One region of the Fusicatenibacter faecihominis genome, then DNA from elsewhere that is predicted to be linked to it. Evidence: predicted binding sites of a transcription regulator. Region 1 holds the regulator's gene; each other region holds the start of a gene.
The links. Region 1 encodes Rex, which represses fermentation and respiration genes when NADH is low (regulators of the CRP and FNR family bind a similar motif). Its sites were predicted from a motif close to ATTGTTAANTANTTAACAAT; they were not measured.
Positions count from the first base shown of each region.

Region 2: gap (type I glyceraldehyde-3-phosphate dehydrogenase) is a predicted target of Rex. The motif match lies at 2,082-2,101, and genes of this name have one in related genera.
Region 3: serC (3-phosphoserine/phosphohydroxythreonine transaminase) is a predicted target of Rex. The motif match lies at 1,962-1,981, and genes of this name have one in related genera.

Region 1 is NZ_JAJEPR010000004.1:123,145-126,423, forward strand. It holds gene LKD71_RS03590 (aspartate kinase) at 1-1,186, shown strand, start outside; gene LKD71_RS03595 (redox-sensing transcriptional repressor Rex) at 1,308-1,973, shown strand; gene LKD71_RS03600 (NAD(P)H-hydrate dehydratase) at 2,038-3,279, shown strand, end outside.
Region 2 is NZ_JAJEPR010000009.1:5,474-8,752, forward strand. It holds gene LKD71_RS07080 (phosphoglycerate kinase) at 1-887, opposite strand, end outside; gene gap (type I glyceraldehyde-3-phosphate dehydrogenase) at 995-2,014, opposite strand; gene LKD71_RS18130 (hypothetical protein) at 2,122-2,256, opposite strand; gene LKD71_RS07090 (histidinol-phosphatase HisJ family protein) at 2,239-3,048, shown strand; gene nifU (Fe-S cluster assembly scaffold protein NifU) at 3,092-3,279, opposite strand, start outside.
Region 3 is NZ_JAJEPR010000028.1:32,054-35,332, reverse strand. It holds gene LKD71_RS13520 (phosphoglycerate dehydrogenase) at 1-833, opposite strand, end outside; gene serC (3-phosphoserine/phosphohydroxythreonine transaminase) at 833-1,915, opposite strand; gene LKD71_RS13510 (ATP-binding protein) at 2,081-3,279, opposite strand, start outside.

The DNA.
Region 1 (3,279 bases):
GGACACGAAGGTGACAGATATGCTTTACGCCTGCTATGCCCTGGCAGCAGAAGGGAAGGATTTCGGCAGGGAGCTCCGTCAGATCGAGCAGCGCTATCAGGAGATCATTGACGGCCTGGAACTGAAACTTTCTCTGGAAAAGGAATTTTCCCTGATCCGTGAGAACTTTGCAGGCAAGGCAGGAAAAGATTATGCCGCATCCAGAGGCGAATATCTGAACGGTATCGTCATGGCGAATTATCTGGGATATGAATTTGTGGATGCTGCAGAAGTGATCGTTTTCTGTGAAGACGGAAGCTTTGATATGGACAAGACCACAGAAGTTCTGGGCGAACGGCTCAAAGATATGAAAAATGCCGTGATTCCGGGTTTCTACGGCGCTCTGCCGGACGGTCATGTCATCACCTTTTCCAGAGGCGGTTCCGATATCACCGGTTCTCTGGTTGCTGCTGCCATCCATGCAGATATCTATGAGAACTGGACCGACGTTTCCGGTTTCCTTGTTACCGATCCCAGGATCGTGGTAAATCCCGAGGTCATCGAGACCATCACCTACCGTGAACTCCGGGAACTGTCCTACATGGGAGCCACTGTACTCCATGAGGAGGCCATCTTTCCTGTACGAAAGGAAGGCATCCCCATCAATATCCGCAACACCAACGCGCCGGAAGACAAGGGTACCCTCATCGTGGAGAGCACCTGCCGGAAGCCGAAATACACGATTACCGGCATCGCTGGAAAGAAGGGGTTTGCTGCCCTCAACATCGAGAAGGATATGATGAACTCCGAGGTGGGCTTTGGCCGGAAAGTGCTGGAAGTTTTCGAGAAAAACGGCATCTCCTTCGAGCATATGCCCTCCGGCATCGACACCATGACGGTCTTTGTCCATCAGAGCGAGTTTGAAGAGAAGGAACAGAAAGTTCTGGCCGGTATTCATCGGGCAGTCAGCCCGGATTCTATCGAGCTGGAGTCGGATCTGGCCCTCATCGCTGTGGTGGGAAGAGGCATGCGTTCCAACCGCGGCACGGCCGGACGTATTTTCTCTGCCCTGTCCCACGCGAACGTTAATGTCAAGATGATCGATCAGGGTTCCAGTGAGCTCAACATCATTATCGGTGTGAAAAACGAAGACTTTGAGCCGGCGATCCAGGCCATCTATAACATCTTTGTCATGACGCGCCTTTAAAAATCAGTGTACTTTGTACCATTCGAAAGATTTGATATTTATTTGACAATCTTAAAGGGATTGGATATAATATGGAAAAAGACCTTTTGGGTCTTTGAGGAACTAGGAAGGATGGTATAAAGTGGAACGAAAAACGATTTCGCGGGCAGTGATCAAACGTCTGCCGCGATACTATCGTTACCTGGGAGATCTTCTGGAAAGCGGAGTCGAGAGGATTTCATCCAACGAGCTGAGTGACAAGATGCAGGTGACAGCATCACAGATCCGGCAGGATCTGAACAATTTCGGCGGCTTCGGCCAGCAGGGCTACGGCTACAACGTACAGCATCTGCATACGGAAATTGGAAAGATTCTGGGATTGGACCGTACCTACAATATGATCATTCTCGGTGCAGGTAACTTGGGACAGGCGCTGGCAAATTATTCTAAATTTGCCCGCTGGGGATTTAAGGTGATTGGAATTTTTGATGTGGACCCGGAACTTGACGGGACCATGGTGCGGGATATTCCGATCCGTATGGTGAGTGAGCTTCCTCGGTATCTGAAAGAAAATGATGTGCAGATCGCAGCTCTGACGCTGCCCAGAAACCAGGCGAAAGCCATGGCGGAGCTGGTGACAGCCAACGGCGTGAAGGCGATCTGGAATTTTGCTCATACGGATCTGAAGCTTCCGGAGGATGTGATCGTGGAGAGTGTTCATCTTTCTGACAGTCTCATGCAGCTTTCCTACAACATGAGCAATTATAAAGACAAGACCCAGAAAAAGAGCAGGACAAAAGAAAAGTAAAGAAAACGACGCGGTAAGACCCTGTTTTAGCGCGTCCTTTTCGTGTCTAAAAAGGGGGTTTTTCATGGAATATCTGGTATCGGCAGAGGAAATGCGCCGGGCGGATCACTGTGTGATCGAGGAGTATGGAGTTCCCTCCTTGGTCCTGATGGAGCGGGCGGCCTTAGCCTCTGTGGAGCTTATGGAGCGGGAAGGTTTTGACCTTTCCCGGGTGCTTGTGGTTTCCGGAAGCGGGAACAACGGCGGCGACGGCTTTGCGATGGCAAGGATTCTTTATCTGAAAGGCATTGAGGCGGAGCTCTGGTTTGTCGGAAATCCGGACCACCTCTCAAAGGAGGCAGCCCTCCAGAAGAAAATCTGCGAAAATTATGGCATGAAATTTGTGCGAAATCTTCCCGCCGGTGAATATACTACTATTGTGGATGCCGTTTTCGGCTCCGGCCTCTCCCGGGAAGTGAAAGGAAGCTACCGGGAGGTCATCGAGAGCATCAACCGCCATCCGGCGAAGGTTTTTGCTGTGGATATCCCTTCGGGGATTTCCTCCGATGACGGTAGCGTCCAGGGAACAGCCGTCCGGGCGGCTGTGACCGGAGCTCTGGCTTTCCGGAAGCTGGGCCATGTGCTTTATCCGGGGACAGAGTATGCCGGGCGGACGTTTCTTCTGGATATCGGCATCACAAAAGAAGGCTTCAAGGGGCAGTTTCCCAGGGTACAGGCTCCGGACCGTGGGATTTTTTCTCTGCTTCCCACAAGGAAAGCCTTCGGAAACAAAGGAACCTTCGGAAAAGCCTGTCTCATGGCGGGCAGCCGGAATATGGCGGGAGCCGCCTATCTTTCCGGAAAAGCGGCAGCCATCACGGGAACTGGCCTGGTCCGGGTCGTGACGGAAGGCTGCAACCGGGAGATTCTGCAGACACTTTTTCCGGAGGCGGTTCTGACCACGGAGGAAATGCTCTCCGAAGAAACGCTGGTAAATGCGCTCTCTTGGGCGGATGCCGCAGGGATTGGTCCCGGCCTTTCTACCGGAGAAGCTGCGGAAAAAGAGCTCGCCTGTGTGCTAACACAGGCCAAAATCCCGCTGGTGCTGGATGCGGATGCCCTGAATATTTTATCAAAGCATCCGGACTGGTTGAAAAAAGGCGATACGCCGAAAATCCTGACGCCCCATATGGGTGAGATGGTGCGGCTCTCCGGTCATTCCATGGAGGAATTGAAGCAGAAGCCTCTGGAACTGGCGGCGGCCTACGCGAAGGAACACGAGGTAATTCTGGTCTTAAAGGATGCCAGAACTGTGGTGACAGACGGG
Region 2 (3,279 bases), on a different contig from region 1:
CCTTCCCAACCATCGGGGATCTCGCCGCGTTTTACAACCTGGATGTTGCAGTCGTTGGAGAAGCTGTCACCGATACGGTTATCAACCGGGAGAAGCAGTTTCACACCTTTCTCCTCAGCTTTTTTCAGCATGTTCAGAGCATACTCCATGTAATCATCCTCGCAGAGGGAAGTACCGATGTGGCCGCCCAGAGCTTTGGAGAAGGTATAGGACATACCACCGCCGATGATCAGAGTATCTACTTTGTCCAGAAGACGCTCGATAACAGAGATCTTGCTGGAAACCTTAGCGCCGCCCAGGATGGCAACGAAGGGTCTCTCCGGATTCTCTACGGCATTGCCGAGGAAATCGATCTCTTTCTGCATCAGATAACCTACAACGCAGGTATCTACGAACTTGGTAACGCCAACGTTGGAGCAGTGTGCTCTGTGAGCGGTACCGAATGCATCGTTTACAAATACATCACAAAGGGAAGCCAGCTCTTTGGAGAAGTTGTCCTCGTTCTTGGTCTCCTCTGCGCGATAACGGGTGTTCTCCAGAAGGATGACATCACCGTCTTTCATCTCAGCTACAGCAGCTTTTGCGTTCGGTCCTACAACTTCCGGATCAGCAGCGAATTTTACTTCCTGACCAAGAAGCTCGGTGAGACGTGCAGCTACCGGAGCCAGAGACAGCTCGGGTTTCGGCTCTCCCTTGGGTTTTCCAAGATGGGAGCAAAGGATTACTTTTCCGCCGTCAGCGATCAATTTTTTGATGGTCGGCAGAGCAGCTACCAGACGGTTCTCGTCTGTGATCTTTCCATCCTGAAGGGGAACGTTAAAGTCGCAGCGAACCAGGACACGTTTTCCTTTCACATTGATATCATCAACAGATTTTTTGTTAAGCATGGGAATACCCTCCTTAAAATAGATAAATAACGCGATTTCTTTGTTTTCTCGCGAAAAAGGGCCCGGTCCAAATCGACCGGACCCTTTATGAGCCTTACCTTACAGAATTATTTCTCCAGCAGTTTACCGAAGTATTTGATTGTTCTGCACATCTGGCTGGTGTAGGAGTTCTCATTGTCATACCAAGAAACTACCTGAACCTCAGTAGTACCATTCTCCAGCGGAAGAACCATGGTCTGAGTTGCATCGAACAGAGAACCGAATCTCATACCAACGATATCGCTGGATACGATCTCATCCTCGTTGTAACCGAAGGACTCGTTGGAAGCAGCCTTCATAGCAGCGTTGATCTGCTCTTTGGTTACATTTCCTTCAACAACAGCAGTCAGGATGGTGGTAGAACCGGTCGGGGTCGGTACACGCTGAGCAGAACCGATCAGTTTGCCGTTCAGTTCCGGGATAACCAGTCCGATTGCTTTTGCAGCGCCGGTGCTGTTCGGAACGATGTTGATAGCAGCTGCACGGGATCTTCTCAGATCGCCTTTTCTCTGCGGGCCATCCAGAGTCATCTGGTCACCGGTGTATGCATGAATGGTGCACATGATACCGGATTTGATAGCTGCCAGGTCGTTCAGAGCTTTTGCCATCGGAGCCAGGCAGTTGGTGGTGCAGGATGCTGCGGAGATGATGTTGTCATCTTTGGTCAGGGTCTCATGGTTTACATTGTAAACGATGGTCGGAAGGTCGTTACCAGCCGGAGCGGAAATAACAACTTTCTTAGCGCCTGCATCGATATGAGCCTGTGCTTTTGCTTTGGAGGTGTAGAATCCGGTACACTCCAGAACTACATCAACACCAATCTCTCCCCACGGAAGCTCTGCTGCGTTTGCTTTTGCATAAATTTTAATCTCTTTTCCATCAACAGTGATAGAGTCCTCACCAGCACTTACAGTGTCAGCCAGTGCGTATTTACCCTGAGTGGAATCGTATTTCAGTAAGTGAGCAAGCATTTTCGGGGAAGTAAGGTCGTTGATTGCTACAACCTCGAAGCCTTCAGCACCAAACATCTGTCTGAATGCAAGACGTCCAATACGTCCGAATCCATTAATCGCTACTTTTACTGCCATGATAATATTCCTCCTAAAAGTAATTTGATAGTTTCATGTAAATGCGTCTTCAATTCTCTTTCAGCAGATTGTTAAAGATACATCAACTTGCCCTTATTTTACCTAATTCATACGGAAAATTCAAGTCCCATTTCAAATTTTATTCTCTTTTTAGACTTTGGCTTTACTTTTGCTCTTTTTTTATATATCATGAAATTACCAAAAACTAAGAAAGAAGGCTTATTATGGCGGTTGATTTTCATATTCACTCCTCCTTTTCCGGGGATTCTGATGCCCCCATGGAGCAGATGATCCAGGAAGGGCTCAAGAAGGGGCTTCGGACCATGTGCTTCACGGAACACATGGATATGGACTATCCGGAGGAACCGGGAGTTTTTGAAGTGGATACCAGAAGTTATCACGAGAAATTCCTTCAGATGAAGGAAAAATACCAGGATCAGATCGAGCTTCTTTTCGGCATCGAGCTGGGCTTACAGCCTCACCTGGCTGGACGGCACCGGAAATATCTCTCGGAATGGCCCTTTGATTTCGTCATCGGCTCCTCCCATGTAGTCCACGGGAAGGACCCCTACTTTCCTGCTTTTTATGAGGGAAAAACGGAGTCGCAAGCCTATCTCGAATATTTCGAGAGCATCCTCGAAAATCTGGCTGTCTTTGACGAGATGGACGTCTACGGCCACATCGACTATGTGGTGCGCTACGGCCCCAATAAAAATCAACACTATACTTATGAGGCCTATCGAGAGGTTCTGGATGAGATTTTAAAGACCCTGATCCGGAAAGATGTGGGGCTGGAGCTCAACACCGCCGGTTATAAATACGGCCTTGGTCATCCCAATCCCACGGAAGCAATCTTAAAAAGATACATGGAACTCGGCGGCGAAATCCTCACCATCGGCTGTGACGGCCATGCTCCGGAGCAGCTGGCCTGGGATTTTGAGAAAATTCCGGCTCTCTTAAAGGAATGTGGTTTCCGCTATTATACGGTATTTGAGGAGCGGATGCCCGTTTTTTATCCGGTGGAAACCTTTTAAAAAGAAAAAGCCCTGCAGACAGCTGCCTGCGGGGCTTACTTTTTTAATATTCCTCTTCTTCGGCTTCTTCACCCTCGTGAATGTCTGACTTGGGTTTCTTCAAGCCTTCGATTTTGATACCGTGTTTCTCTGCATAGTCCCAGAGAGCCGCATGGATGGCTTCCTCTGCGAGAAGGGAGCAGTGAACCTTTACAGGAGGAAGTCCGTCCAGAGCCTCCATAACTGCTTTAT
Region 3 (3,279 bases), on a different contig from region 1:
GACTCCTGGGTGGAAGCCCCGAGATGAGGAATCACAATAGCTCCCGGTGTCTTCGCGATGGCCGGTGTGGGGAAGTCCACGACATAGCGTTTTACTTTTCCCTGGTTCAGGGCGTCGATCATGGCTTTCTCATCCACCAGAAGGTCTCTGGCAAAATTCAGGATCACCACGCCGTCCTTCATCTGATTCAGGGCATCGGCGTTGATCATCTCTTTCGTGCTGTCGAGCAGCGGCACATGGATCGTGATATAATCGCATTCCCGGTAGATATCGTTCACATCCTGGATATGATGGATGTCTCTGGAGAGCTTCCAGGCGCCGTCCACGGAAATGTAGGGATCATAGCCGTAGACCTCCATATCCAGATTGACTGCCGCGTTGGCCACGAGAACGCCGATGGCTCCCAGGCCGATGATGCCGAGCTTCTTTCCTTTGAGCTCGCAGCCGGCAAAATGCTTTTTCTCCTTCTCGGCCCGTTTTCCAAGGTCCTCGCTATCCTTTTCACCCTGGACCCAGGCGACACCGCCGATGATATCTCTCGAAGCCAGGAGCAGGCCGGCCAGAACCAGCTCTTTCACGCCGTTGGCATTGGCTCCCGGGGTGTTGAAGACCACGATGCCCTGCTCCGCGCATTTTTCCAGGGGAATGTTATTGACGCCGGCTCCGGCTCTCGCCACGGCCTCCAGCATCGGAGGAAGTTCCATCTCATGCATGGAAGCGCTGCGGATCATGACCGCGTCGGCTTCCCTGATATCTTCTGTTTTCTCAAAATCCGCTCCGAAAAGGCTCGTGCCTTTCTCGGAAATCGCATTCAGGCAGGTATATTTAAACATCACGCATTCTCCTCCTCAAACTTTTTCATAAAGGCAACGAGAGCCTCCACGCCTTCCAGCGGCATGGCGTTGTAGATGCTGGCTCTCATGCCGCCCACGGTTCTGTGGCCTTTCAGGTTCACAAGACCTGCCGCCTCTGCCTCTTTGACGAATTTGGCATCCAGCTCTTTATCGCCGGTGACAAAGGGCACATTCATGAGGGAACGGTCTTTCTTTTCCACGGTGCCATGGAAGAGACGGCTCTCGTCGAGATAATTATAAAGAATCGCCGCTTTTTTCTCATTCTTTTCCTTCATGGCAGCGAGACCGCCGTTCTTTTTCAGCCATTTGAAGACCTTGCCGCACATGTAAATGCAGTAGCAGTTGGGGGTGTTGTAGAGAGAACCCGCATCCGCGTGGGTCTTGTAGGTAAGCATCGTGGGCGTTCCCGGAAGGACATCCTCAGTGATAAGGTCCTCACGGATGATGGCGATGACCATGCCGGCCGGGCCGATGTTCTTCTGGACGCCGCCGTAGATAATGCCGTATTTTGTCACATCCACCGGTTCGGAAAGGAAACAGGAGGACACGTCAGCCACCAGAGTCTTTCCTTTCGTGTTGGGGAGTTCTTTGAATTTTGTTCCGTAAATCGTATTGTTTTCACAGATGTAGACGTAATCCGCATCCGGGCTGATAGGAAGATCGCTGCAGTCCGGGATATAGGAAAAGGTCTTATCCTCGGAAGAGGCGATCTTGTTGGCCTTTCCGTATTTCTGTGCTTCCTGCCATGCCTTCTTCGCCCACTGGCCGGTGACGATATAATCGGCCACGCGGTTCTTCATAAGGTTCATGGGGATCATGGCGAACTGCTGGGACGCTCCGCCCTGCAAGAAAAGCACTTTATAGTTGTCAGGAATCTGCATCAGATCCCTTAAATCCTGTTCTGCGGTCCTGATGATCTGGTCGAAAGCCAAAGATCGGTGACTCATTTCCATCACGGACATTCCGGAACCGTTGTAATCCAGCATTTCCTCCGCAGCTTCTTTTAATACTTCTTCCGGCAGACAAGCCGGTCCAGCTGAAAAATTGTACACTCTCTTCACTACTTGCTTCCTCCTCTTATCTCTTTAATTCACTAAAGTGTAGCGCGTTGTGAAAGAATTGTCAACCCTTTATTTTCCTACCGGTTACACTTGTCTTTATTGCACAGACAGTTTTAATGTAAAAAACTCCTTTCCAGGTTTCCGTTTTCCCCGGAAAGGAGTCGCTCATCGGTCTGTTCTACTCAGATATTTATCAAGAACCAGGGCCAGTTTCCGCACATCCACCGGCTTGGTGACATGCTCGTTCATGCCGGCCCGGAAAGCCTCCTGCACATCCTCCGCAAAGGCATTGGCCGTCATGGCAATGATGGGAAGCTGATCGGTATAGGGGGTATGAAGCTCCCGGATGGCCCGGGTCGCCTGGTAGCCGTTCATCACCGGCATCTGGATATCCATAAAGACCACATCGAAGTAGCCATCGCCGCGTTTTTTCAGAAGCTCCACTGCCTCCTGTCCGTTGACAACGGACTCTGCCTTTATACCAAAGTCCTCCAGGAAGGTTTCGGCGATCTCCCGGTTAAGCTCGTTATCCTCCGCCAGAAGAGCTCGGAAGCCTTCAAAGCTTGCAGCCGGCCGTTTTTTCTCCTGGCCGCTTTCTTCTTTTTTCTCTGGTGCTTCTTCTGCCGAGAACTGTAAGATGACGGTAAAAATGCTTCCTTTTCCAGGTTCGCTCTTCACCTCGATGACGCCGCCCATCATCTCCACCACGGAATGGGTGATGGAAAGGCCGAGTCCCGTTCCCTGGTTCTTCTGGGTCATGCTGTTATCAGCTCTCGTAAAGGGTTCGAAAACCTTTTCAAGAAACTCCTTCGACATACCGATGCCGTTATCCTCCACCTGGAAGCGGTAGCGGCACTCTTCGCCCGTTTTATTCGGAAATTCCATCAGGCGCATGCGGATCCGGCCGCCCTCCGGCGTATATTTCACAGCGTTGGAGACAAGGTTGATAAATACCTGGCGAAGGCGCACAGGATCGCCCTGGACGTACTCGTGGATGAGATCGATCTCCACCCGGAAATCCTGTTTCTTTTTCCGAGCTTCCGTCGCTGTGACCTCCGCCGATTCGTTCATCAGCTTTTTCAGGGAAATCCGCTGGCGGCTCAGTTCCATCCGGCCACTCTCGATTTTGGACATATCAAGGACATCGTTGATGAGGCTTAAGAGAAGCCTGGAGGAGTCGTCGATCTTTCTTAAGCAGTCCTCCACCCGCTCCCGGTTGTCCAGATTTTTCATGGCGATGGCCGTCATTCCGACAATGCCGTTCATGGGAGTACGGATATCGTGGGACATGCTGGAGAGGAAAAGGCTCTTGGCCCGGTTGGCTCCCTCCGCCGTATGGTAGGCCTCCTTCAGAGCCTCGTTCA